Regions from separate parts of the Pseudoalteromonas sp. Hal040 genome, predicted to be linked through region 4. Evidence: predicted binding sites of a transcription regulator. Region 4 holds the regulator's gene; each other region holds the start of a gene.
What was found. Region 4 encodes FliA, which starts transcription of late flagellar genes. Its sites were predicted from a motif close to CTAAAGNTNNNNNNNNNNNNGCCGATA; they were not measured.

Region 1: a site for FliA is predicted at 3,248-3,274, ahead of pomA (flagellar motor protein PomA). Genes of this name have one in related genera too.
Region 2: a site for FliA is predicted at 4,595-4,621, ahead of P4S60_RS10115 (VC2046/SO_2500 family protein). Genes of this name have one in related genera too.
Region 3: a site for FliA is predicted at 4,502-4,528, ahead of P4S60_RS15025 (DUF5610 domain-containing protein). Genes of this name have one in related genera too.

What each region holds. Positions count from the first base shown of each region.
Region 1 is NZ_JARLUU010000001.1:2,819,254-2,825,442, forward strand. Features, by position in the region: gene P4S60_RS13105 (DNA topoisomerase III) at 1-811, opposite strand, end outside; gene P4S60_RS13110 (hypothetical protein) at 878-1,354, opposite strand; gene P4S60_RS13115 (flagellar motor protein MotB) at 1,490-2,413, opposite strand; gene pomA (flagellar motor protein PomA) at 2,417-3,184, opposite strand; gene xseB (exodeoxyribonuclease VII small subunit) at 3,457-3,699, shown strand; gene ispA ((2E,6E)-farnesyl diphosphate synthase) at 3,704-4,591, shown strand; gene dxs (1-deoxy-D-xylulose-5-phosphate synthase) at 4,681-6,189, shown strand, end outside.
Region 2 is NZ_JARLUU010000001.1:2,200,878-2,207,066, forward strand. Features, by position in the region: gene P4S60_RS10095 (carbohydrate binding family 9 domain-containing protein) at 1-1,764, shown strand, start outside; gene cysK (cysteine synthase A) at 1,959-2,927, shown strand; gene P4S60_RS10105 (hypothetical protein) at 3,076-3,516, shown strand; gene P4S60_RS10110 (DUF6172 family protein) at 3,591-3,890, opposite strand; gene P4S60_RS10115 (VC2046/SO_2500 family protein) at 4,045-4,560, opposite strand; tRNA gene P4S60_RS10120 (tRNA-Tyr) at 4,673-4,757, shown strand; tRNA gene P4S60_RS10125 (tRNA-Tyr) at 4,807-4,891, shown strand; gene P4S60_RS10130 (M48 family metallopeptidase) at 4,945-5,625, opposite strand; gene P4S60_RS10135 (ion channel) at 5,728-6,189, shown strand, end outside.
Region 3 is NZ_JARLUU010000001.1:3,237,178-3,243,366, reverse strand. Features, by position in the region: gene ccoG (cytochrome c oxidase accessory protein CcoG) at 1-428, shown strand, start outside; gene P4S60_RS15050 (serine/threonine protein kinase) at 494-1,468, shown strand; gene P4S60_RS15045 (thiol:disulfide interchange protein DsbA/DsbL) at 1,499-2,122, shown strand; gene P4S60_RS15040 (thiol:disulfide interchange protein DsbA/DsbL) at 2,141-2,779, shown strand; gene P4S60_RS15035 (DUF523 domain-containing protein) at 2,838-3,293, shown strand; gene trmA (tRNA (uridine(54)-C5)-methyltransferase TrmA) at 3,296-4,393, opposite strand; gene P4S60_RS15025 (DUF5610 domain-containing protein) at 4,558-5,673, shown strand; partial or broken gene murI (glutamate racemase) at 5,740-6,189, shown strand, end outside.
Region 4 is NZ_JARLUU010000001.1:2,599,170-2,605,358, reverse strand. Features, by position in the region: gene P4S60_RS12065 (MinD/ParA family ATP-binding protein) at 1-539, shown strand, start outside; gene P4S60_RS12060 (RNA polymerase sigma factor FliA) at 566-1,276, shown strand; gene cheY (chemotaxis response regulator CheY) at 1,317-1,700, shown strand; gene P4S60_RS12050 (protein phosphatase CheZ) at 1,718-2,485, shown strand; gene P4S60_RS12045 (chemotaxis protein CheA) at 2,501-4,804, shown strand; gene P4S60_RS12040 (protein-glutamate methylesterase/protein-glutamine glutaminase) at 4,868-6,031, shown strand; gene P4S60_RS12035 (flagellar motor protein) at 6,024-6,189, shown strand, end outside.

The DNA.
Region 1 (6,189 bases), 220 kb from region 4:
GATTAGTTATGCGTGACACAACATTTTCAGCAAGCCCTCTATGTAATACCCGCCCTTCCTCATCTTGATAAGGTTCACATGCTTTACTTGGCTGCCACTTTGCAGAAAATGCTTGATGCTGAGTTTCAAGATGAGCTAATACTTCATAAAAAGGTTTCGCTACAAAGTTAGCTATTTCATTATCACGATTAACGACTAAACCTAAAATAGGTGTTTGGACACGACCTACTGATAACACATTACCAAATCCAGCTTTTTGCCCAGCAAGCGTATAAGCGCGAGTTAAATTCATGCCAAATAGCCAATCTGCACGTGAGCGAGCTAAAGCAGATACACTCAAGGGAATAAAATCGCGATTCGACTTTAAGTTATTCAGTGCTTTTTTCACTGCACTTAAGTTTAAGTCGCTGATTAATAGTCGTTGAATTTGCTGTTTTTTAGCTTGGCTTAATCTGACCTGTTCAATTACCTCATCAACCAATAACTGGCCTTCGCGATCAGGGTCGCCAGCATGAACAATTATGTTTGCCTGCTTAATTAGCTTTTTTAATACAGTAAGTTGTTTGCGTGTTTTTGCTTTAGGTTTTAATTGCCATTGTTCTGGCACGATAGGTAAGTGCTCAAATTGCCACTTTTTAAAACTTGCATCGTAATCATCTGGCTCTGCTTGTTCAAGCAAATGACCAATACACCAAGAAACACAATCACCATTAGCAAGCTCTATATAACCATCCTGTTTTTTTTGTGGTTTAGGCAATGCATCTGCAATGGCTCGCGCCAAGGACGGTTTTTCGGCAATGTAAAGTTTCATAACGCAACACTAAATACTGTTTTTATAAACAGTAGTCTAGCACAAGAATTTTAACTAAGGAATGACTTACGTCTGCGGGCTACGTCGAGTAAAAAGGTAAATGAGGGGTAGATAACAGACAACCACTGTACCAACGTTGATTAAAGGCAATAGCGTTTTATACATATAAGTGCTGTACGATAAATCCCATAGGTGGCGGTCGACTAAACGAAACAATTGCAAAATGGGCGCCATTATAACAACAAGTTGCCCCAAAGCACTTTGCCATAAATAGACTTTATCTTTAATACCTAAGTAGGCAATCACAGCCATCCAAGCAATATCATTAAACGCCCAAACAACATAGCGCCACACATAAATATCATCAAATGCTTTTAAAGCTGAATAAATAAGAGTTCCGTATAGGAAGAAAGCGGCTGTGATAACAGCAAAGTAAAATGCAGGCCAATCTTTGCGAAGATAAAATACAAAAATAGCCGGGCTCAGAATGAACACCCAGCTATGATCCAATGTCACAATGACAGAGTCAATCCAATGAGGCAAAGTTAATCGCCTTGTGTTTTACCATCATCATTGTCATCGCCACCGCCGCCATTACCTGGCATATAGCTGTACTTATCAACTTTTTTCATTTTTATACTCCATTACATGTGTTAATGAAGTTTCACTTTAATTGATTTACGGCCTTACATCAATAGGGTCAGATTCGTGTGCTTTACCTTGCATGATAGAGATTTCAACACGGCGATTTCGTTTACGATCTTCATCAGTCACATTAGGTACAAGGGGCCGTGTTTCAGCATGCCCTACCACGACCATTCGTGACTTATCAAAGCCCGGGGCTTTTTCCATTTCACTGGCGACTGCCACTGCGCGTTTTGATGATAAATCCCAGTTATTCGTGTAAAGCTCATTCGATACTTGGAAATCATCAGTGTGTCCTGACACGGTAATTTCGCCCGGCACATCTTTTAACAACGTGGCAATATCACGAATAATCGGTTTAAATTTTGGTTGTAAAAATGCACTGCCAGACGGGAACGAACCATTTTCTCGAATGCGAATAATAATTTGTTGACCTAATGACTCAAGCTCAATCGCCCCATCCATTATTTGCTGTTCTAGCTGCTGGGCAATTTTCTTAACAAGTTCATTTGTTTGTTCTTGATCAGCCGCAGAAATTGACTGTTCCAAGGCTTGTTGCTGAGCCGTACTTTGAGACTCACCACCACGCTTGTTACCGCGCTGTTCTTGTCGACCACCGGCAGAGCTTTCGTCGCCGGCCTGAAACTCAAGCATTTGCTGCGTCATTTCTACGGTTTGTTGTTGAATCGTTTCAATTGGAGTGGGTTCAGGCTTACCAGGCGTGAACTCCATGGCAATGACTGAGGTTCCTTTAGGAATATCTTTTACTTCTATTTTATTTTGTACACCGAAAGCAAACTTCATAGAGCCGGCAATTTGCTTGAACTTCAGTACATCCATTTCCGAGAAGGCTAGTAAGAGTACAAAGAAGCACATTAATAGTGACATTAAATCTGCGAAAGTTCCCATCCAAGCAGGTAAGCCAGGAGGTGGGCATTTGCACTCTTGATCAGACATACCCTACTCCTCGGTATCAACTTTACGTTTTGATTCGGCTAAGTAGTTTTTCAAGATACCTTCAATCACTTTCGGGTTTTGACCATCTTGAATACCCAGTACTGCGTCGAGAATTAAGCGTTGGTTAAGCGCTTCCTCGTCTTTACGCAGCTCTAGTTTTACCTGAATAGGAATAGCAACAACGTTTGCTAAGAAAGCACCATAAAGTGTTGTTAAAAGAGCAACCGCCATTGCAGGACCGATTGCTTTTGGGTCATCCATGTTTGATAACATAGCAACCAGACCGATCAGTGTACCGATCATCCCCATCGCTGGAGCGATATCGGCGAGGGACTTAAATAAGCCTGCACCAATTTCATGGCGAGTAGCAGTAAGGGAAATATCTTTTTGCAGTGTAGCTCGTACCACATCAGCATCATGGCCATCCACTAACATATCAACCCCTTTACGCATAAAGCCGTTTGGGATTTCGGCTTCTTCTAATGCTAAGAAACCACCTTTACGTGCTGAGTCAGCTAATTCTACTGCTTTTTCGATTAATTCTTCTGGCGATTCAATTTTGAACATAAAGGCTTTTGCAGCGACCTTACCAATGCCCAAAAATTGCCCCATAGTGAAATTCGATAATACGATAAAAATCGAACCACCAAATACAATGACCACCGAAGGCGTGTTGTAAAACATTGCAACTTGGCCGTCACTACTTAACACCATCGACATAGCAATTAAGCCTATGGCACCAAGAATACCTATTATGGTTGCTAAATCCACATACCCCTCCAGAGCAACAATTACACGACACCCATAGGCATCAAATTTTTATTATTAACTGCTTATCGGCAAGCAATTGAAATACTTAAATCATTAAATGAATTAATTTTATTTTAATGTAAGATTTTTAAGCTACAAGTTTAAGCTGTATCTAAAACCGTAAAAATAGCATATTGAAAATGGATTATGCGTAAAAAAACACATCATTCTTTGACCTAGTTTAGCATTCCCCCTAAAATTGGCCTCACTTTCTAACAGCTATCGAGGCCACAATGGCAACAAAGAAACCAGAAAACTTAAGCTTTGAAGAAGCACTGGATGAATTATCTCAAATTGTTGCACAAATGGAGCAAGGTGAACTGTCGCTAGAGCAGTCACTCAAACAGTTTGAACGCGGCATTGCGTTGGCAAATGCTTCATCTGGTAAGTTACAACAAGCCGAACAAAAGGTTGCCATATTAATGGGCAACGATAGCCAAGCGCCTCTTAGCAATTTTGATTCAAATCTGGACTAATTAAGTGCAATTAAAAGAACAACTACAACGCGCTCGAGAAGACGTTGAAGCACATTTAAATCGCTATTTCGAACGACCACTTAATACCGAAAAAACCATCAAAGAAGCCACGCATTATGGGGTTTTAAATGGTGGTAAGCGCTTACGTCCTTACCTTGTTTATGCAACTGGCCGAATGATGGGCGCAGACAAAGCCGATCTTGATATTCTTGCCGCTGCTATTGAGTGTATTCATAGCTACTCATTAGTCCATGATGACCTACCTGCCATGGATGATGATGACTTAAGACGTGGCCGTCCTACCTGTCATATTGTTTACGGGGAAGCGCAAGCAATACTTGCCGGAGATGCATTACAAACACTGGCATTTGATTTAATCGCCAACCATCAATTTGCAGTTTCAGCTACGCAACAAGTAAAAATGATAGCCTCGTTAAGCAAAGCCTCAGGTATTGAGGGTATGGTAGGTGGACAAGCACTGGATATCGAAGCGACCGATAAACAAATTACTGTTGAACAGCTGGAGCGCATTCACCAGCTAAAAACAGGCGCATTACTTAATTGCGCAATTACACTTGGTGCGTTGTGTGCTAAAAATTGCGATGAGCATACCCTCGCGCAATTAAACCTATTTGGCCAAGCAATAGGACTGGCTTTTCAGGTACAAGACGATATCCTTGATGTAGAAGCTGATACTGAAACATTGGGTAAACCACAAGGTTCAGATATTGCAGCTAATAAAGCAACTTACCCTGCATTATTAGGTATGGCTGGCGCAAAGCAAAAAGCACAAGATTTACTGGCTCAAGCTCATCAAGCTCTTGAGGCAATTGATTACGACACCAGCGAACTGGCGAGCCTTGCAAGCTATATCGTTGAACGTAATTATTAATGCCTACAAAAGAAAGACAAAATAACTAAAAAATCAGAGCAGCAATGGGCTATAATGCACTCTGGTTAGCGAAGGATGTATAAAAAATCATGACACTTGATAGTAGCAAGTATCCATTATTAAGTTTGGTTGACGAACCAGCACAACTGCGTGATTTAGCGCAAGACAAGTTACCTGCGTTTAGTAAAGAGTTACGCGAATACCTACTTAACTCGGTTTCGCAAAGTAGTGGTCACTTAGCATCAGGTTTAGGCACTGTTGAACTAACCGTTGCGTTGCATTATGTTTATAACACTCCTGAAGATCGTTTAGTATGGGATGTGGGTCATCAAGCATACCCGCACAAAATCTTAACGGGTCGCCGTGACCAAATGCATACTATTCGTCAAAAAGACGGTTTGCACCCTTTCCCATTCCGTGAAGAAAGCCCTTACGACACTTTCAGTGTAGGCCATTCGAGCACCTCTATTTCGGCTGCCTTAGGCATGGCCATTGCCGCTGAAAAAGAAGGTAAAGATCGTAAAACTGTAGCGGTTATTGGCGATGGTGCGATTACGGCGGGTATGGCATTTGAAGCGATGAATCACATGGGTGATGTAAACCCTAACGTGTTAATTATCTTAAACGATAATGAAATGTCGATTTCAGAAAACGTAGGTGCACTAAATAATCACTTTGCTCGTATTTTATCTGGTAGTTTCTACACCAATATTCGTGAAGGCAGTAAAAAGCTGCTTTCAGGTTTACCGCCAGTGAAAGAACTTGCTAGCCGCATGGAAGAACACTTAAAAGGTATGGTCATTCCAGGCACGTTCTTTGAAGAATTAGGCCTAAACTACATCGGCCCAATTGATGGTCATGATGTAAATATGTTGGTTGATACCTTACGTAATATGCGTAACCTTAAAGGCCCGCAGTTACTGCATATTAAAACGCAAAAAGGTAAAGGTTATAAACCAGCTGAAGCGGATCCAATTGGTTACCATGGCGTACCAAAATTTGATCCGAGCATGTCAAAATTACCAAAATCAAAACCAGGCGCTGCCACATTCTCAAATGTGTTTGGTGACTGGTTATGTGATATGGCAGCACAAGACGACAAGCTAATGGCAATTACCCCAGCGATGCGTGAAGGCTCAGGCATGGTACGTTTTTCTAAAGAGTACCCTGCGCAATACTTTGATGTGGCGATTGCAGAGCAACATGCTGTAACGCTTGCTGCTGGCTTTGCATGTGAAGGTTTGAAGCCTGTTGTTGCTATTTATTCAAGCTTTTTACAACGTGCGTACGATCAACTTATCCACGATGTAGCATTACAAAACTTACCTGTTTTATTTGCTATTGACCGTGCTGGTATTGTTGGTGCTGATGGTGAAACTCACCAAGGTGCTTATGACTTAAGCTTTATGCGCTGTATTCCTAATATGGTTATCATGGCACCAAGCGACACGAACGAGTGCCGTCAAATGCTTTACACTGGTTACCAATGCAATCAACCTGTCGCTGTTCGTTACCCGCGTGGTAGTGCAGGCACATGTGAGGTTGAATCAACCATGAGTGCGATTGAAATTGGTAAAGCGAGAAGCATCAAACAAGGT
Region 2 (6,189 bases), 400 kb from region 4:
TTACGTTTTTTACCGCGCAGTGAACGTTTACGTATCTCAAGTATGCAGATTGACCATGGTAACAACTGTTGGATTTGCCAAATGCCAAGTTACCAAGGCTTTGAACAAGCGAAGCAAGGCAACAACGTGGCAATTATTCCATCGGTGGTGCTTGGCAAAAATGATACCCGTGATATTGATGGCTCAGAAGTGGCAGATTGGCAGTCAGAAAACAATACTGAAGCCAGTCTCGATGTTAAATGGGGGATCACCCCAGATATTACTTTAAATGCGACCATTAATCCTGATTTTTCTCAGGTCGAAGCGGATGTTGCACAATTGAGCGTGAACAATAATTTCAGTTTGTTCTTCCCTGAAAAGCGCGCCTTCTTTTTAGATAACGCTGACTACTTTGCCTCAACACTTAACCTTATTCATACCCGTAATATTGCCCAACCAGATTACGGCACGAAAATCACCGGCAGCAAAAATGGCCATACATTTGCCGGTTTCATTGCCAATGACACACAAACAAATGTGTTGATCCCGGGCAATTTAGGTTCATCGCTTGTCGCCCTCGACGAAAAAGGTGAAAACGGTGCCCTGCGTTATCGATACGATTTTGAATCAGGGTTATCACTTGGCTCAACGGCAACACACAGACAAAGTGAAGACTACAAGAACACGGTTTACAGTATTGATAGTAAATACAAACCAACAGTCAACGATGTTTTTTTAGTGCAAGTATTAAAGTCACAAACGCAATACAGCCAAGACTTCATAGATGAGTTATGTGATGGAGATAACTGCTCACAGCCAGAGCAAGTAAGCTGTGAATTAAATAGTGACTGCGACTACAACGAAGGCGTACTGCGTGTTTTAAGTAAAGAACAGCAATCAGGCACTGGTTACTACGTAAAGTATCAACATGACGAGAAATATTGGCGTGCCTTCGCTGATTATAATTATCGCGATGCCGATTTGAGAGCAGACTTAGGTTTTATCTCACAAGTTGATTTTAAAAAGTTTACGACTGGGGGTGAATACCGTTGGTATGGTGATAAAGGTAATTGGTGGAATCGCGCAAACCTTTATGCCGATTGGGATATTACTCATAACGAAAAGAACGAACTTCTTGAAAAAGAAGCACAGACTAGCTTTTCTGTGAGTGGTCCATTACAAAGCTTTTTTGAGCTGTCTGTTGAACACAGAAACCGAACCGGCCTTCGTCATGATAAATCACGTTTAGATATTGATGGCAACACAGATATGTTTAGCGAAAATGGCGTTGGCTTTTATAGTGACTTTAAGCCAACCGCTGGGGTATTTGCTTCTTTATTTATGTATACAGGTAATGCTGTAGACTTAGCGAATAACCGCGTTGGTGATAAATTCCATATTCGCCCAGTACTGAATATGAATCTTGGTAAACATTTTGAAGTACGTTTACGTCATACTTATGAGCAGCTTGAGGCTGATGGCAGCGAAGTATTTACCGCTAATTTAAGTGATGTGCGTTTAACTTATCAATTCAACGTAAATAGCTTTGTACGCCTTGCAGTCATATATACTGACTTAGAGCGTAATCAAGCTAATTACATAGATGATGTTGATAGCCAATATAAAAACCTCGCCACTCAACTATTGTATTCTTACAAGTTGAATCCGCAAACGGTATTCTTTGCTGGCTACTCTGATAATGGCTACCAAGATGACGAGCTTTCATCAATCACCAAAGAGCAGCGCACCTTATTTGCTAAATTTAGCTACGCTTGGTTACTCTAACCTGACTTTGCGCACCTTTGGGTGCGCGCCCTTCTTTTCCCACCTTATTACTAAATGCTATAAGCCTATTCGCTATATGTTATAGCCAAACTTTACTTTCGTTTTTTATTCACCACAGTAAAGTGTGACTATTACAGATCGCTGGCCTAAGCTAGTTGATCAACGATTGAATAAATTGCTTCCAAGGGAACACTATGTCTAACATTTTTGAAGATAATTCATTAACGATTGGTAATACACCAATTGTAAAGCTTAACCGCGTAACCTCAGGTAATGTTTTTGCTAAAGTAGAATCACGTAACCCAAGCTTTAGTGTTAAATGCCGTATTGGCGCTTCAATGATCTGGGAAGCAGAAAAGTCAGGCGTTTTAACCAAAGACAAAGAGCTAATCGAGCCTACATCTGGTAACACAGGTATCGCCCTTGCGTTCGTAGCGGCTTCTCGTGGCTATAAGTTAACCCTGACTATGCCTAACACAATGAGCTTAGAGCGTCGTAAACTATTAAAAGCGTTAGGTGCTAACCTAGTATTGACTGATGGCGCTAAGGGTATGAATGGCGCGATTGAAAAAGCAAAAGAAATTCAAGCAAGTGAGCCTGAAAAATACATCCTTTTACAACAGTTCGAAAACCCAGCCAACCCGAAAATTCACTTTGAAACAACGGGTCCTGAAATCTATGAAGCAATGGACGGTAAAATCGACATCTTCGTAGCAGGTGTTGGTACAGGTGGTACTATTACAGGTGTTAGCCGTTACCTTAAATTAGAAAAAGGGTTAAATGTACAATCTGTTGCTGTTGAGCCAACTAACTCACCTGTTATTAGCCAAACTTTAGCTGGCGAAGAAATTAAACCGGGTCCTCATAAAATTCAAGGTATCGGTGCAGGCTTCATCCCTGGCAACCTTGATTTAGAAGTGATTGATGCCGCAGAGCAAGTATCAAATGAAGATGCGATTGCAATGGCTCACGAACTAATGAAAAACGAAGGGATTTTAGTGGGTATTTCTTCTGGTGCTGCAGTCGTTGCTGCAAAGCGCCTTGCTGAAAAACCTGAAAACGCAGACAAAAATATCGTGGTAATTTTACCAAGTGCAACTGAGCGTTATTTATCTAGCCCATTATTTGCTGAAGAATTCAGCGACAAAGAGCTTGTTCAGTAATAACAACTAAGTTTTCAAAGAAGGATGCAGAGATGCATCCTTTTTTATTATCTAAAATAAATAAAACCAATAATTTTACCGAGTTAACTTTACATCAAGCTGATTTAGTCACACACTTAATCTCAAGTTAACTCGTAAAACAACAACAATGAAAAATATACTCTTAATTTTTGTTCTATTAAGTAGCTGCTTTCTTTTCGGTTGCGGTTCTGAAGATGCGCCAAAAGGCGAAAAAAACACCCCAGGTAATGTGGCGACTCTGTATTTCGATGCTTTATATAACCAAAACGATTTGAACCTTGCTATGGAATACGCCACCCCAAAAATGGCGCGTATTATGAAATCTTACGGTACCGCTGGGCAGTTCGCTCGCAACCTAGTCAATATGCAATACGACGAGGTGGTAATTGAAGTCGATATGACCAATATGAGTCTACGCGAACAATACGGTGATAAAGCCAATATCAACTTAATCTTCACAGGCTACTTTAACGGTAAAAAAGTTGATGATATGCGTAGTGTGAAAATGATGCGTAAAAAAGGCAATTGGTACATAGAAAAAATCAATGCCGATCCATTTGCACGTTGATTAATTACTAAAACTAAAAAAGGGCCTGAAGGCCCTTTTTTTGGTAAGAGTATAACTGCAGAACAGTATGGATATTACTCTTCGTCAAACTCTTGCTGTTGACGCTGTGCAGGACGCGCTAAGATCTCAACGTAGAACGATGTAAGCCCTTTAGCTTCAATATCGCTGATACATTTATTAATCTCTGCCACGTGAACGACATTGGCCTCATCCGCTGATTCACCAAACTTACAGTCAAACGCCCAATAATCGGCATCTGCTGGGAGTGTTTTATTACGCTCACGTTTTAAGTATTTTTTTACTTCGTGCTTGGCTGCATCAACCATACGAGGGTATTTAATTTTCTCGTGGTTTAGCGTGAATGTTTTCTTCATTATAGTCCTAGTAACTTGGTTCAATGACAATGGCATTAAGCCATAGGCTGCTATTATAACAAGCACAACTTAATTTAGCTGTACTTTTTATTAATTATTAAGCTTATTCTTAGTTTATTCGTAGTCTATGACAGTTCGATTAAGCCACTTATGCCTATGCTGTAGCTAAATGTAGGGGTTGATGTATCGCCTCGTCGGTAAGGCTATCATAAAATGCAGCAGCGTCAATTTGTGGGCGCTCCACGGGTTTATTTTTTTCATAAAAGCGTTTTCTAACTGCGGGCTCACAGTTATCAATCACTTCAAGTGGCACATGCAGCTTATCATCACGGACATTCAGCGGTTCTGGGTTTAAGCAATGATGTAACCTAATATCCGACAAACCACCTTGCAGTAATTTAAATGCATTGTCTTGGCCTATCATCATATCGAATTGTTCAGGAGCTAATGGTTGTGATGGACCAGCACCGAGTTCTTTACGCAGAACCGATTCAGATACATCAGGACTGGTTAATTCTGTTTTTGGCAGGTGAAACTGGCTAAAATCGAGCGCATCATGAGAAAGCATTGCTAGTAATAAAGCAAACTCTCCCGAGCGGTGCTCGTGTACACTTTTATTTAGACGATTATCGAGTTGACTCTCAGTGAGCAACAAACCATCAATCTGCATAGTCTTTAGCCAAATAGTTTCTTGATTAACCAGTTATCGGCATTTATGCATTTTTCTTTAGTTTTTTTCTTTACTTAAATAATCAGTTTGCTATTATCAGCGCCGTTGCATTGGAGGGGTTCCCGAGCGGCCAAAGGGATCAGACTGTAAATCTGACGGCTCAGCCTTCGCTGGTTCGAATCCAGCTCCCTCCACCACTTTCCTTCTTAGAAAAGTGGGGCCAAATGCAATAGTAAAAATCTGTGTGGAGGGGTTCCCGAGCGGCCAAAGGGATCAGACTGTAAATCTGACGGCTCAGCCTTCGCTGGTTCGAATCCAGCTCCCTCCACCACTCTTTACTCTTTCTACCTTTACTCTTTCTAACTTTACTCTCGCTAACTTAAGCTACCAACTCAAACTGCTTCCATTTGCTTTAAGCCATTGCTCTGCTTTTTTATAATTTGGATAAAACTGGCTCACACGTTGCCAGAACTTAGCGCTATGGTTCATATGCAAAAGATGCGCAAGTTCGTGTACAACCACATAATCAATCACCCAGGTTGGCGCACTTGCTAAATGCAGATTAAAAGTCAGCTCGCGGCGCTTATTACAACTGCCCCAACGACGTTTATAATGTTGAATTTTAAGCTTTGTAGGGAGTGCTTCAGACATCTGTAAACAATAATCATGAACACGCATTTCAATATAGCTCTCAAGCTTTTCATGTAAAAACTGCTCAAGCAATGCTAAATAGTTAGCTTCTTGATGTTTGACGCGCGATGAAATAGATAAGGTAAGCTGAGCGTGTGCATCTTGTTGCCACATGCTTTTAGTGCCTTTAGCGAATACTATCGGCACGTTTTGCTCAAACAACTTAATAGTGGCGTTTACTAATGGCAGTTGACGGCGTTCAGCATGAATGGATTGTTTGGCAATTTGTTCAGCAACCCAATCTTGCTTGGTCTTTAGCCAGGCATCAATCTCAGTTTGTGGAACATAAAAAGGTGCATAAACAGTGAGTTTCTGCTGGGCAACTTTAATTGCCACTGTGGTTCTGCGTTTACTGCGCTTTAAGGTGTAATTCAACAAAGATAAGCCAATTCAATTAATAAATATGAGAGATTCCATTTTACCCTGCCAAATAGCTGCTAATCTATAAAGATGACCCACAAATAAGTTTTCATCCTTATGCCTGACAAACCATGTTGCAGTTATATTTCCCCAACAGGTAACAAGTGCCAAGAGACAGACATGGGTTCTGGGTTTTGCTTTTGGCATGATAGTAAATTTGACAAATCAGGACTAGATCTAACCCAAAAATTAGAGCGCTATGCAAAAAAAGGCGGCTTATTAGAAGGCTTGCAACTGCAAAGAGCGAATCTTTCGGGGTTAAACCTGATCAAACAGGATGACGAGGAAGGGTATGATCTCTCTTATTGTAATTTTTATCGTGCAAATTTAACGGGTGCTCATTTATTTAATAATAAAATAGCCAACGCTTCATTAATGAAAGCCAATTTACATAGTGCGAGTTTGCATTACTGTGATTTAAAGAATACCAACTTACTAGGTATTAAGCTCAACGACAGTCGAATTGATAATATCGAGCTGGGCGAGCAGTTATTACAAGAATCAGCCGCATTTAAAGCA
Region 3 (6,189 bases), 640 kb from region 4:
ACAAAACACATGCACTGCGTCCTAAGTTAATTGGCTATCTAGTTATCTTAGTGGTGTTAACGGGTGCGCTGGTGGCAAATATTGCGATGCGCAAACCGATGGACTTAGATATCATCCGTGACCGTAACCAGTTATACCGTGTTGACTTTAATGGCATGGTTGAAAATACCTATACATTAAAAGTTATCAACAAAGCGCAACATGATCAGACCTTTAATATTCGTGTAGAAGGACTCGATAACTTTCAATACATTGGTAAGCAAACATTCACCGTACCTTCTGGTGAATCTTACAATGTGCCATTGTCATTAGTGGTTGACCCTTATGATTTGAAAAAGCCAATGACGAAGTTTGAGTTTGTACTTTCTGTCGATGGTGAGCCAGATGTGCAGATTTCGCAGCCGAGTAACTTCTTTAAGGCGCGATAATTAAGTACACTGAGCAAATGAATAAAAAGCGGGATTTTCCCGCTTTTTTTATATGATGAGACATTATGAGTAAATTTAGTTTTGTAGACCTTACACCCGATTCAATTTTAGATGCAGTTGAAAGTATCGGTGTTTATGCTGAATCAGGTCTGCTGGCCTTAAATAGCTACGAGAACCGTGTTTATCAATTTAAAGCAGAAGATGGCCATCGTTATGTTGTTAAGTTTTACCGACCAGAGCGTTGGAGTAAAGCACAAATATTAGAAGAGCATGCCTTTGCATTTGAGCTTGCCGAGGCTGAAGTGCCAGTTGTTGCGCCTGTCATTATCGAAGGGCAAAGCTTATTTGAGCATAATGGTTATTTGTTTACGTTATTCCCAAGTGTGGGCGGGCGCATTTTTGAAGTTGATAATTTAGATCAACTCGATGTACTTGGCCGCTTAATTGGGCGAATGCACCAAGTAGCTAAGGCAAAGCCATTTGAACATAGGCCTGTAATCAGTTGCGAAGAATATCTTCAGACAGCTAAAGTTCAGTTACAGGCAAGTAACTTGGTGCCAATGACATTAGAGAACGCCTTCTATACAATTTTAGATTTGGTAATCAAAGAAACCACACAACAGTATAAAAATGTTGAAACTATCCGCCTGCACGGTGACTGCCATGCCGGTAATATACTGTGGTCTGGTGATGCGTTAATGTTTGTTGATTTAGACGACAGTCGACAAGGGCCTGCTATTCAAGATCTTTGGATGATGCTCAGTGGCGATCGTAACAACCAACTGTTACAGTTAGACACCTTAGTGGCTGCTTATGAAGAATTTTGTGACTTTGATCACAGCCAATTAAAGTTAATTGAGCCACTCAGAGCGATGCGCATGGTTCATTATATGGGCTGGCTTGCAAAAAGATGGGATGATCCTGCGTTCCCACGGAACTTTTCTTGGTTTGCTGAAGACAAATACTGGGAGCAGCAAATACTAGCGTTAAAAGAACAGCTTGCAGCGCTACAGGAAGCACCATTAAAATTATTACCATAAATTTTTAAAGTTAAGAAAGACGAGAGAACAATGTTTAAAAAATTAAAGTTAAGTCTACTCATTTTATGTTTACCTTTTGCGGCACTTGCTGCTGATTTTGAAGCAGGTAATCAATACGAAGTATTAAAAGTTGAGAAAAGTGCAACACCTCAAGTAACCGAGTTCTTTTCGTTTTATTGTCCACATTGTTTTCAATTTGAGCCAGTTGCAAAAGCGCTTGCGTCTAAATTGCCAGAAGGCACAGAGTTTGTAAAAAGCCATGTTAACTTTTTAGGTGGTGTATCTAAGCAAACTCAAAGTAACTTAAGTTATGCCTACTTAATTGCTAAGCAGCATGGCAAAGCAGAGCAAGTTGCTGACCAAATTTTTAATAGCATCCACAGACAACGCGCTTTACTTAAAGACATGAAAGACGTTAAAGCATTACTTGCGACCAATGGTATTAGCAACGATGTGTTTGATGCTGAAATTGCAAGCATGCCAGTAATCAGCGCTGAAAAAGCGATGCAAGATAAACAGCAAAAATATTCAGAGATGGGCGCCTTAACGGGTGTACCAACTTTTATCGTCAATGATAAATATAAAATTAATTTAAATACCATCAAGAGCCAGCAGATGCTTGATGAGTTAGTGGAATTTTTATTAAAACAATAATTTCGGAGTAATGAAGTAATGATCAAATTAGTAAAAGCTGTATTAATGGCAGCCACGCTAGGTTTAGCGGCAAATGCCTCAGCAGCGCAATATGAAGAAGGTAAGCATTATGAAACGATTGATGCGCGCGCTTCTAAAAAGCCAGAAGTAAAAGAGTTCTTCTCATTCTATTGCCCGCACTGTAATACATTTGAGCCTATCGTTGCTGATCTTAAAACGATGCTTAAAGAGGGTGTTAAGTTTAAAAAGAGCCACGTAAATTTTGTTGGCCCTCGCGATCCAGAAATCCAAACTGTTTTAGCACAGGGTTATGCAACTGCAACGGTATTACCAAATAGCGATAAGTTAGTTGCAGCTGTGTTTGATCATATTCACACTAAGCGTGCACGTATTAATGAACTGGCAGACATGAAAGACATCTTCGTTGCACAAGGTGTAACAGCAGAAGACTTTGATAAGTACTACAACAGTTTTTCTGTGCGCACGATGGCGTCTAAAATGACTCGTGATCAAGAATACTATCAACAAAAAGGTGCGTTAAAAGGCGTTCCAACCTTTATTGTTAACGGTAAATACCGTTTAATCTTAGGTGCGGATTCAGGTATTAGCGATGCGAAGAGCATGGCAGACTTAATTAATTACCTAGCTGATAAATAAGCTCAATTAAATTTAATTAAAAGCTCCGTTCGCGGAGCTTTTTTGTCGGTAAAGAAAAATGCAAAAACTATTAGTTTCAAGCTGTTTGTTAGGAAACCCTGTTCGTTATGATGGGCAATCGCAAAATTTACTTCATCCAGGCTTAGAAACCCTTAAACAGCAGGGAAGGTTAGTGGCATTTTGTCCTGAAGTGGCTGGTGGCTTACCGACACCAAGGCCGCCTGCAGAAATTAAAGCGGGCAGAGTACTTACCAAAGATGCGCAAGATGTCACAGTACAATTTGCTTATGGCGCCGAACAAGCACTTAAGCTTTGCAAAAAGCAGGGTATTCATTTTGCATTATTAAAAGAATCAAGCCCATCATGTGGTCGCAATACTATTTATGATGGTAGTCATTCAGGAAAGAAAATATCAGGGATGGGGTTAACTGCAAAACTGTTAACCGACAACAATATAGCGGTATTCAGCGAGCAGCAGTTGCCAGCGCTTTTAGCTGCGCTGGCAGAGAAATAATTTTATTTGCGTTGCAAAAACACACCTGATTCGATGTGGTGGGTGTAAGGGAATTGATCAAAAATCGCAAAGCGTTTTACTTCATGGGTTTTGCATAAGTGATCAAGGTCACGCTCTAGGGTATCGGGATTACACGAGATATAAATAATGTTGTCGTAGTTGGCAACTAAGTCACATGTCAGTGTGTCCATGCCTGCGCGTGGTGGATCTACCAAGATTGTTTGGCAGTTATAGCTTTTCAGATCTATGCCATCTAAACGCGAGAAGGTACGTTCGCCTTTCATCGCTTGAGTGAACTCTTCACTCGACATACGAATAATATCTAAGTTCTCAACTTTGTTCTGTGCGATATTGTATTGCGCGGAGTAAACCGATGATTTTGATATCTCAGTGGCTAATACGCGATCGAATGAACCGGCAAGGGCAATAGAAAAGTTTCCATTTCCACAATATAGCTCAAGTAAATCATTGCTAAGTGGTTGGCAAAGCGCTTGTGCCCACTCGAGCATTTTGATGTTCACTTTCGCATTTGGCTGCGTAAAGCTATTTTCGACTTGTTGATAAATAAGCTCTTTACCGTTTACATTAAGACGCTCGATAACATATTCATTACCAATCACTTCTTTTTGCTTACGAGCACGACCAATAAAATCAATTTTAAACTGTGTGCTCAGTTTTGCCTTAAGCTCTTTAATTGCTTGCAGCCAATGCTCATCTAATTGTTTGTGATATAACAAGCTAACAAGAATTTCGCCACTTAAACTTGATAGGTAATCGATTTGAAATAGCTTACGGCGCAGAACTTCGCTACCTTTTAAGTTTTCGATCATGGCTTGCATAACTTCACCTACTAAAGGTGCAGCAGGGTCAAACTCATCAACGCGGATTTTTTCTTTAGTTTGTTGATCAAACATGATGTGAAACAGGTCTTCACCTTCATGCCATACTCGAAACTCTGCACGTTGGCGGTAATGAATAGGATCAGAGCCAAACACTTCTAATTTTTCGACACCAAAACGTCGAAACTGTGAGGTGATGCGCTGCTCTTTCTCACTCAATTGTGCATCGTATTGAGTTGTATCAATTTTTATAACCGCCATGGCTGATTACCTTTTATCTCTTAGCTTTATAACGGCGCTATTGTAGGGAGCGCTGAGGATTTGTCTAGTTTTGTTATTTATTTTAGTGTCGTTTTTTTATACAAAAAACTTAAGTTCTGTGGTTTTTGGCCGATAATGAGTTAACCATAACATGGAGTCGGATCATGAAAATTGGCAACCTAGGCTATATGCCTAATACAAATGTGAATAAATACAATGGCAAGCAGGCATTGCAACAGCCTACCATTCAAAATCGTCAAGATAGTTATCAACAACGCGGTCGTGAGCTCGCGGCAAAAGTTCTTGATGATAAACTTGCAGAGGCATTAGGCCTACCTAAAGCCGAAGAGAAAAAAGATAAACCGCTGTTCGACTTTGAAGAGATCGTAAAAAACGTTCTCGACTTTGTTGGCGGTGCACTTCGTAAAGCAAAAGCTGATGGCGCTGATGATGAAAAACTTAAAGGCATGCTAGGTGATGCACGCAAAGGTGTGCAAATGGGCATCGACGATGCGTATGATGAGCTTAAAGAGTCAGGTATTCTTAACGATGACATCGAAGAGGGCATCGAAAAGTCTAAAGAAGGTATCTACAAAGGTATTGATGAATTAGAGGAAGACTTGTTCAACCCTAAACCGAATGCGGTTTCAGTAAGCCAAGCTCAGTATATTAGTTTAAGTAATAACGCTGAATACACCTTCACCACCGCTGAAGGTGATGAAGTGAGTATTAGTTTTGCAGATGCATATCAAAGTAAGTCAGCAAGCAGCTATAGCAAAAATGGTGATAACGAGGCCTTTGTCAGTGAATCGTCTCAATCTCGTGACTTATCATTCTCGATGACAGTCAATGGCGATCTAAATGAGCAAGAGCAGCAAGCTATCAATGAACTGATGGAAGACTTACAAAGTGTCAGTGAGACATTCTTCTCTGGTTCATTAGAAGATGCCTTTGAACAAGCTAAAGAGTTGAACTTAGGCAACGAGCAACTTGTTGGCTTTACGATGGATCTGAAACAAACCAAAACAGTGGCAGCTATTAAAGGCTATGAAGAATATAAACCAGCCCCTGAAAAAGAAGTTGCTGAGAAAATTGCGCCATTTAATGACGACTTGAAGCAGGCGTTTAATAAAGCAGGCGATATTGGTTTGCAAAATGAACTAGCTGGCATCTTACAATGGTTAAACCAAGATAAAGAAGAAGTCAGTAAGCTGGTGGATTATACCAAAGCCATGTTTGAGCAAATGAATAAGCTACGTTCGGCAACAGAAGAAGCGTAGTCCTTTCTTTCTTTTTATTAAGCCACATGGCAAACTGCTGACCTTTGATGATCCGAGGTAAGCAGTTTGTCAGTTCATATAATGGTGTTTGATTCAGGTATAGGTGGAACAACCGTACTAGAACAGATCCAAGCTGTGATCCCTGATGCTGATTATAGCTATTTTATGGATAATGCTTTATTGCCTTACGGCGCACAAAGCCAGCAAACGATCATCGCTCGTCTTTTTGCACTACTAAAGTTTATAGAAACAGCAAACTTACACGTAGATATCCTAGTTATTGCCTGTAATACCGCTTCTACCTCTGCACTAGAAACTATTCGCCCTTATACAAACATCGAAGTTGTTGGTGTTGTACCTGCGATAAAGCCTGCGTGCGCTATTAGTAAGAGTAAACATATTGGCTTATTGGCGACGCCATCGACGACTAAGAGTTGCTACACTGCAAACTTAATTAGTACTCATAGCCAAGGCACACAAGTTAGCTTATATGGATCAACGGCGCTGGTGGAAATT
Region 4 (6,189 bases):
GCTCACAAAGCATGGTGGAATTAACGCCTTCAGAGCATGCAGGCCTTATTCGCGCTTTTAGCGAGTTAAACACTGAGTTTGATATTTTAATTGTCGATACCGCCGCGGGTATTTCTGACATGGTATTAAGCTTTTCTCGTGCAGCCCAAGATGTTGTTGTGGTTGTATGTGATGAACCTACCTCAATTACCGATGCTTACGCACTTATTAAAGTCCTGAGCCGTGAGCATGGCGTATACAAATTTAAAATTGTTGCCAATATGGTGCGCAGTATGCGTGAAGGGCAAGAATTATTTGCTAAACTTTCAAAAGTAACGGATCGTTTTTTAGATGTTTCAATGGAGTTAGTAGCAACCATTCCTTATGACGAGAACATGCGTAAATCAACGCGTCGTCAAAAAGTGATTGTTGAATTATTCCCGAACTCACCGGCAGCGTTGGCGTTTAAAACATTAGCAACAAAAGCAGTTAAGTGGCCGATCCCTAATCAACCGTCTGGCCATTTAGAATTTTTTATTGAAAAACTAGTAAACGGCTAACTATGACAACATCGGTGAATAAAGCGATGGGATATCAATCAGCACAGAATCTGAATGCGATTGTTGAAAAACATGCCTCTTTAGTTAAAAAAGTGGCGTGCCATCTAATTGCTCGTTTACCTGCCAGTGTGCAACTCGATGATTTAATTCAATCAGGTATGATTGGCCTGATTGAAGCGTCAAAAAACTTTGATGCAAGCAAAGGTGCAAGCTTCGAAACTTTCGCAGGTATTCGTATTCGTGGTGCGATGTTAGACGAAATTCGTAGAGGTGATTGGGCTCCTCGCTCAGTTCACCGCAATGCCCGCCTTGTGGCTGAAACCATATCTGAATTAGAAAGTACGTTAAATCGTGAGCCCAAAGACACTGAAGTCGCTGAAAAACTTGATATTACGCTAGATGAGTACCATCATATTCTACATGATGTAAATTCGAGTAAAGTATTAGGTATTGAAGATTTAGGTGTAGATGAAGACGTCATCACACCAGTAGGTCAGGATTTAGGACTAGACAAACCGTTTAATAACGTTAAAAATGAGCGGTTTAACCAGTCTCTATTAACGGCTATCCAATCGTTACCAGAAAGAGATGCTCTCGTTTTGTCTTTGTACTACAACGACGAAATGAACTTAAAAGAAATAGGACACATACTCGATGTTAGCGAGTCGCGTGTGAGTCAAATACATGGTCAGGCGATGATTAAGCTCAAAGCAAAAATCAATGACTGGATTAATTAGTAGTAAGTAAATAAAGGTTCAAACCTCACCGGAGGATGTTTTGGATAAAAACATGAAAATTCTTGTTGTTGATGATTTTTCTACAATGAGACGTATCATTAAAAATCTATTAAGGGATTTAGGTTTTACCAATGTGCAGGAAGCTGACGACGGTTCAACAGCATTGCCAATGCTACAAAATCAAGAATTTGATTTTGTTGTAACAGATTGGAACATGCCTGGTATGCAAGGTATTGATTTGTTACGTGCAATTCGTGCTGATGATAGCCTTAAGCATATTCCTGTTTTAATGGTGACAGCTGAAGCGAAAAAAGAACAAATTGTTGCTGCTGCTCAAGCAGGTGTTAATGGCTACATCGTTAAACCATTCACTGCTGCGACACTTAAAACCAAATTGGAAAAAGTGTTCGAACGTTTAGGTTAATCTAAGGGGAGAGGCTTATGTCAGCACTTGCTGCGCCTCAAATAAGTTTAGAGCAAGCTCGTCAACTTGTTGAGTATCTTGAAAATGGTGAACAAGAAAAAGCGGATAAGCTGATTCTTGACGCTGCATCAAAAGAACAATCAGAGTTGTTTGCTGAAGTCGGTAAATTAACGCGTCAGCTTCACGAAGCGTTAAAAAACTTTGACTTAGATACTCGTCTCACTGATTTAACTACCGACGCGATCCCAGACGCTAAGCAGCGCTTAAATTATGTTATGGAAATGACAGAAAGCGCCGCCAATAAAACCATGGATGCGGTTGAAGCAAGTTTACCAATAGCTCAACAACTTGCTGATGAAATCGCAACAATAAAACCTACGTGGGATCGTTTAATGAGCCGAGAAATTGAACTCGGTGAATTTAAATCGTTATGTCATAGCTTAGATAAGTTCATGAATAACTCGCACACCAAAACCGACGAACTACAAGGTTTGATGACTAATGTGTTGATGGCGCAGGACTATCAAGACTTAACGGGGCAGGTTATCCGCCGAGTCATCGAATTAGTGCGAGAAGTAGAAGACAGTTTAATTAATCTCTTAACTGTATTTGGCAGTCAAGAAGATGGTCATCAACAACAAGAAAAACAGGCCATAGAAAAAGCACCTGCGACCAGTGATACACTAGCAGGTCCTGAAGGGCCGATTATTGATAGTGAGTCTCGCGATGATGTTGTCTCAGGACAAGATGAAGTCGATGACCTATTATCAAGTCTGGGCTTCTAAGAGGAGAGTAGCTGCATGAGCTTTGAAGTCGATGAAGATATATTACAGGATTTCCTTGTTGAAGCAGGGGAAATCTTAGAGCTTTTGTCAGAGCAATTAGTCGAGCTTGAAAATAACCCAGAAGACAAAGATCTTTTAAACGCCATTTTTAGAGGCTTTCACACTGTAAAAGGTGGTGCAGGCTTCTTGAGCATGACAGAGCTTGTTGATGCGTGTCATGGTGCAGAGAATGTTTTCGATTTATTACGTCAAGGTGTGCGTACAGTTACACCTGAGCTGATGGATGTAATCCTACAGGCCCTCGACACTATCAATGAAATGTTCGCTACGATTCAAAATCGCGAACAACCAGAGCCCGCAGATCAAGCCCTATTAGATGTTCTTCATAAATTAAGTCAGCCACCTACAGCAGAAGAGCTCGCTGGTGAAGATATTTCTGTAGCAGCAGAGGTTGCAGTAGCACCTGAAGAGCCCGTTATTGAAGAGCCAGTTGTCGATACGCCTGACGTTACAGCTGATATCGCGACAGATAATATTGATGAAGATGACCCATTTGCTTTCGACATGTTGTTTGATGGCGGTGGTCTTGCAGATAGCAAGCCTGAGTCACAGAACATTGACGAAATCACCGAAGATGAATTTGAAAGCCTACTTGATGAGCTTCATGGCAAGGGGCAAGGTCCTGCTTCAACCACGCCAGATGTAATTAGTAGCGACAGTGACGACATCACTGATGATGAATTTGACAGCTTATTAGATGAGTTACACGGCGTTGGCAATTTCGGTGAAGTAAAACAAGATAAAGTTGCTCAGCCAGAACCTGTTAAAGCTGCTGAACCTGTTGCACCAACACCTGCTGCAGAAGCAACAAGTAGTGGTTCAGACGATGAAATTAGCGATGACGAGTTCGAAGCCTTACTTGACGAATTACATGGTAAAGGCAGTGCACCACAGTCTTTAGAAACGGCTGCGCCAGAAAAAGCCCCAGAAACGCCTAAAGTGGAGCCTGCAAAACCTGCTCAACCAGCAGCTTCAAAACCTGCGGCTCAGCCTGCACCAGCAGCAAGTAAACCAGCGCCAGCGCCAGCTCCAGCAAAAGCACCGGAAAAAGCTCCCGTTGCTGCAGCAGCGCCAAAGAAAGCGCCACCACCACAGGCTGAAACAACCGTACGTGTTGATACAAAACGCCTTGATGAAATCATGAATATGGTGGGTGAGTTAGTATTAGTTCGTAACCGTTTGGTAAGCCTTGCTAATAACAGCAACAGCGAGTCAATGGGTAAAGCTATTTCTAATCTAGATGTGGTGACAGCTGACTTGCAAGGTGCGGTTATGAAAACCCGCATGCAGCCAATCAAGAAAGTCTTTGGTCGTTTTCCACGCGTTGTTCGTGACTTAGCGCGTAGCTTAAGAAAAGACATCAACTTACAACTAGTTGGTGAAGAAACCGATTTAGATAAAAACTTAGTAGAAGCCCTGGCCGATCCTTTAGTGCACTTAGTGCGTAACTCGGTTGACCATGGTATTGAAATGCCTGATGTGCGTGAAGCAGCAGGCAAGCCGCGTACAGGTACTGTAACCCTGTCGGCTTCGCAAGAAGGTGACCACATCCTGCTTACTATCCGCGATGATGGTGCGGGTATGGATGCAGAGAAACTGAAGAAAATTGCGATCACCAAAGGTGTTATCGACCATGACCAAGCAAGCCGTTTATCAGATACAGAAGCATATAATCTAATTTTTGCGCCAGGTTTCTCAACGAAAGAAGAAATCTCTGATATTTCAGGCCGTGGCGTGGGTATGGATGTAGTGAAAACTAAAATCACCCAATTAAACGGCTCAGTTAATATTCAGTCTGAATTAGGTGTAGGGACTGCACTTGAAATCAAGGTGCCGTTGACGCTTGCGATTCTACCAACCTTAATGGTTATTGTTGGTGAGCAAACATTTGCTTTACCACTTGCTGGTGTAAGCGAAATCTTCCATCTTGATTTAACGAAAACAAACGTAGTGGATGGTCAGCTGACAATTATTGTACGTGAAAAAGCGATACCGCTTTTCTACTTACAACATTGGTTAGTAAAAGGAGCCAACCGCCAAGAGCGCAAAGCAGAAGGTCACGTGGTTATTGTTCAAATAGGCACTAAACAAGTGGGCTTTGTGGTTGACTCGTTAATTGGTCAAGAAGAGGTGGTGATTAAACCTCTTGATGCATTATTGCAAGGCACACCGGGTATGGCTGGTGCAACCATCACGTCTGATGGGGGTATCGCACTTATTTTAGACGTCCCTAGCATGCTGAAGCACTACGTTGGCTAATAATAAATAGTAAAGTGCAGCGTTCAAGCTGCACTTTCAATGAAATAAAACAAGAGAGTGCCAATGGCAGTCAAAGTATTAGTTGTTGATGATTCAAGCTTTTTTCGCCGCAGAGTGAGCGAAATTTTAGAGCAAGACAGCAATATTCAGGTAATTGGTTTTGCCGTAAATGGTCGTGAAGCGGTAGATAAAGCCCGTGAATTAAGACCTGATGTAATTACTATGGATGTTGAAATGCCAGTTCTTGATGGCATTAGTGCCGTGAAAGAAATAATGGCAGCAACACCGACTCCTATCTTAATGTTTTCATCACTCACCCGTGATGGCGCAACAGCAACCCTAGATGCACTGGATGCTGGGGCGTTAGATTTTTTACCGAAAAAATTCGAAGATATTGCCCGCAATAATGAAGATGCAATTGCGCTTTTACAAAATAAAGTAAAAGAAATTGGTCGTCGTCGACTTTCTCGCTTTACGCGTCCAGCGCCAGTGACCAGAACAACACCGACATCTGCGCCAACTCGTAGCACAACGACCAGCAGCGGTATTGTTCAGCCTGATCGTAGCTTTAGTCGTACTGCGACAGCGCCTGCTAGTTCATCTGCTGGATCGTCTTCATCAGTGAGTAGTATGCGTGCCTCTGGTAAAAAATATCAGTTGGTTGCGATTGGTACTTCAACTGGTGGGCCTGTGGCACTGCAAACAATTTTGACTCAGTTGCCAGCTAACTTCCCACACCCTATTTTGCTGATTCAGCATATGCCAGCGGCGTTTACGCCAGCCTTTGCTGCAAGGCTTAATGGCTTATGCAAAATCAATGTGAAAGAAGCGCAAAATGGTGACCGTTTAGTGCCAGGGACAGCTTATTTAGCACCTGGTGGTCAACAAATGCTGATTGAAGGGCGCGGCGGCTCTCGCACATTACGTGTGTTTGAAGATGACAGCCCGCGTATTACCTACAAACCTAGCGTCGATGTCACCTTTGCGAGTGCCGCAAAAACCTTTGCCGGTGATGTACTGGCGGTAGTCTTAACTGGTATGGGCGCAGATGGCCGTGATGGTGCACGCATGCTCAATCAAGTGGGTGCAACCATTTGGGCGCAAGATGAAAAAACCAGTGTGGTGTACGGTATGCCACAAGCTGTTGCAAACGCAGGATTAGCGAGCGAAAGCCTCGCACTCAATGATGTTGCAGCTCGCCTAATACGTGAGACTGGTTGTGGATAAGCTCTCGTTTCTTGGCTTAATCGTTGCCTTAGGCGCCATTGCTTTTGGTTATGCACTTGAGGGCGGTGTTGTCAGTGCATTATTCAATGGTCCGGCGCTGATCATTGTTTTAGGTGGGACACTCGGGGCTGTGATGCTGCAGACTCCTGGTAGTGTCT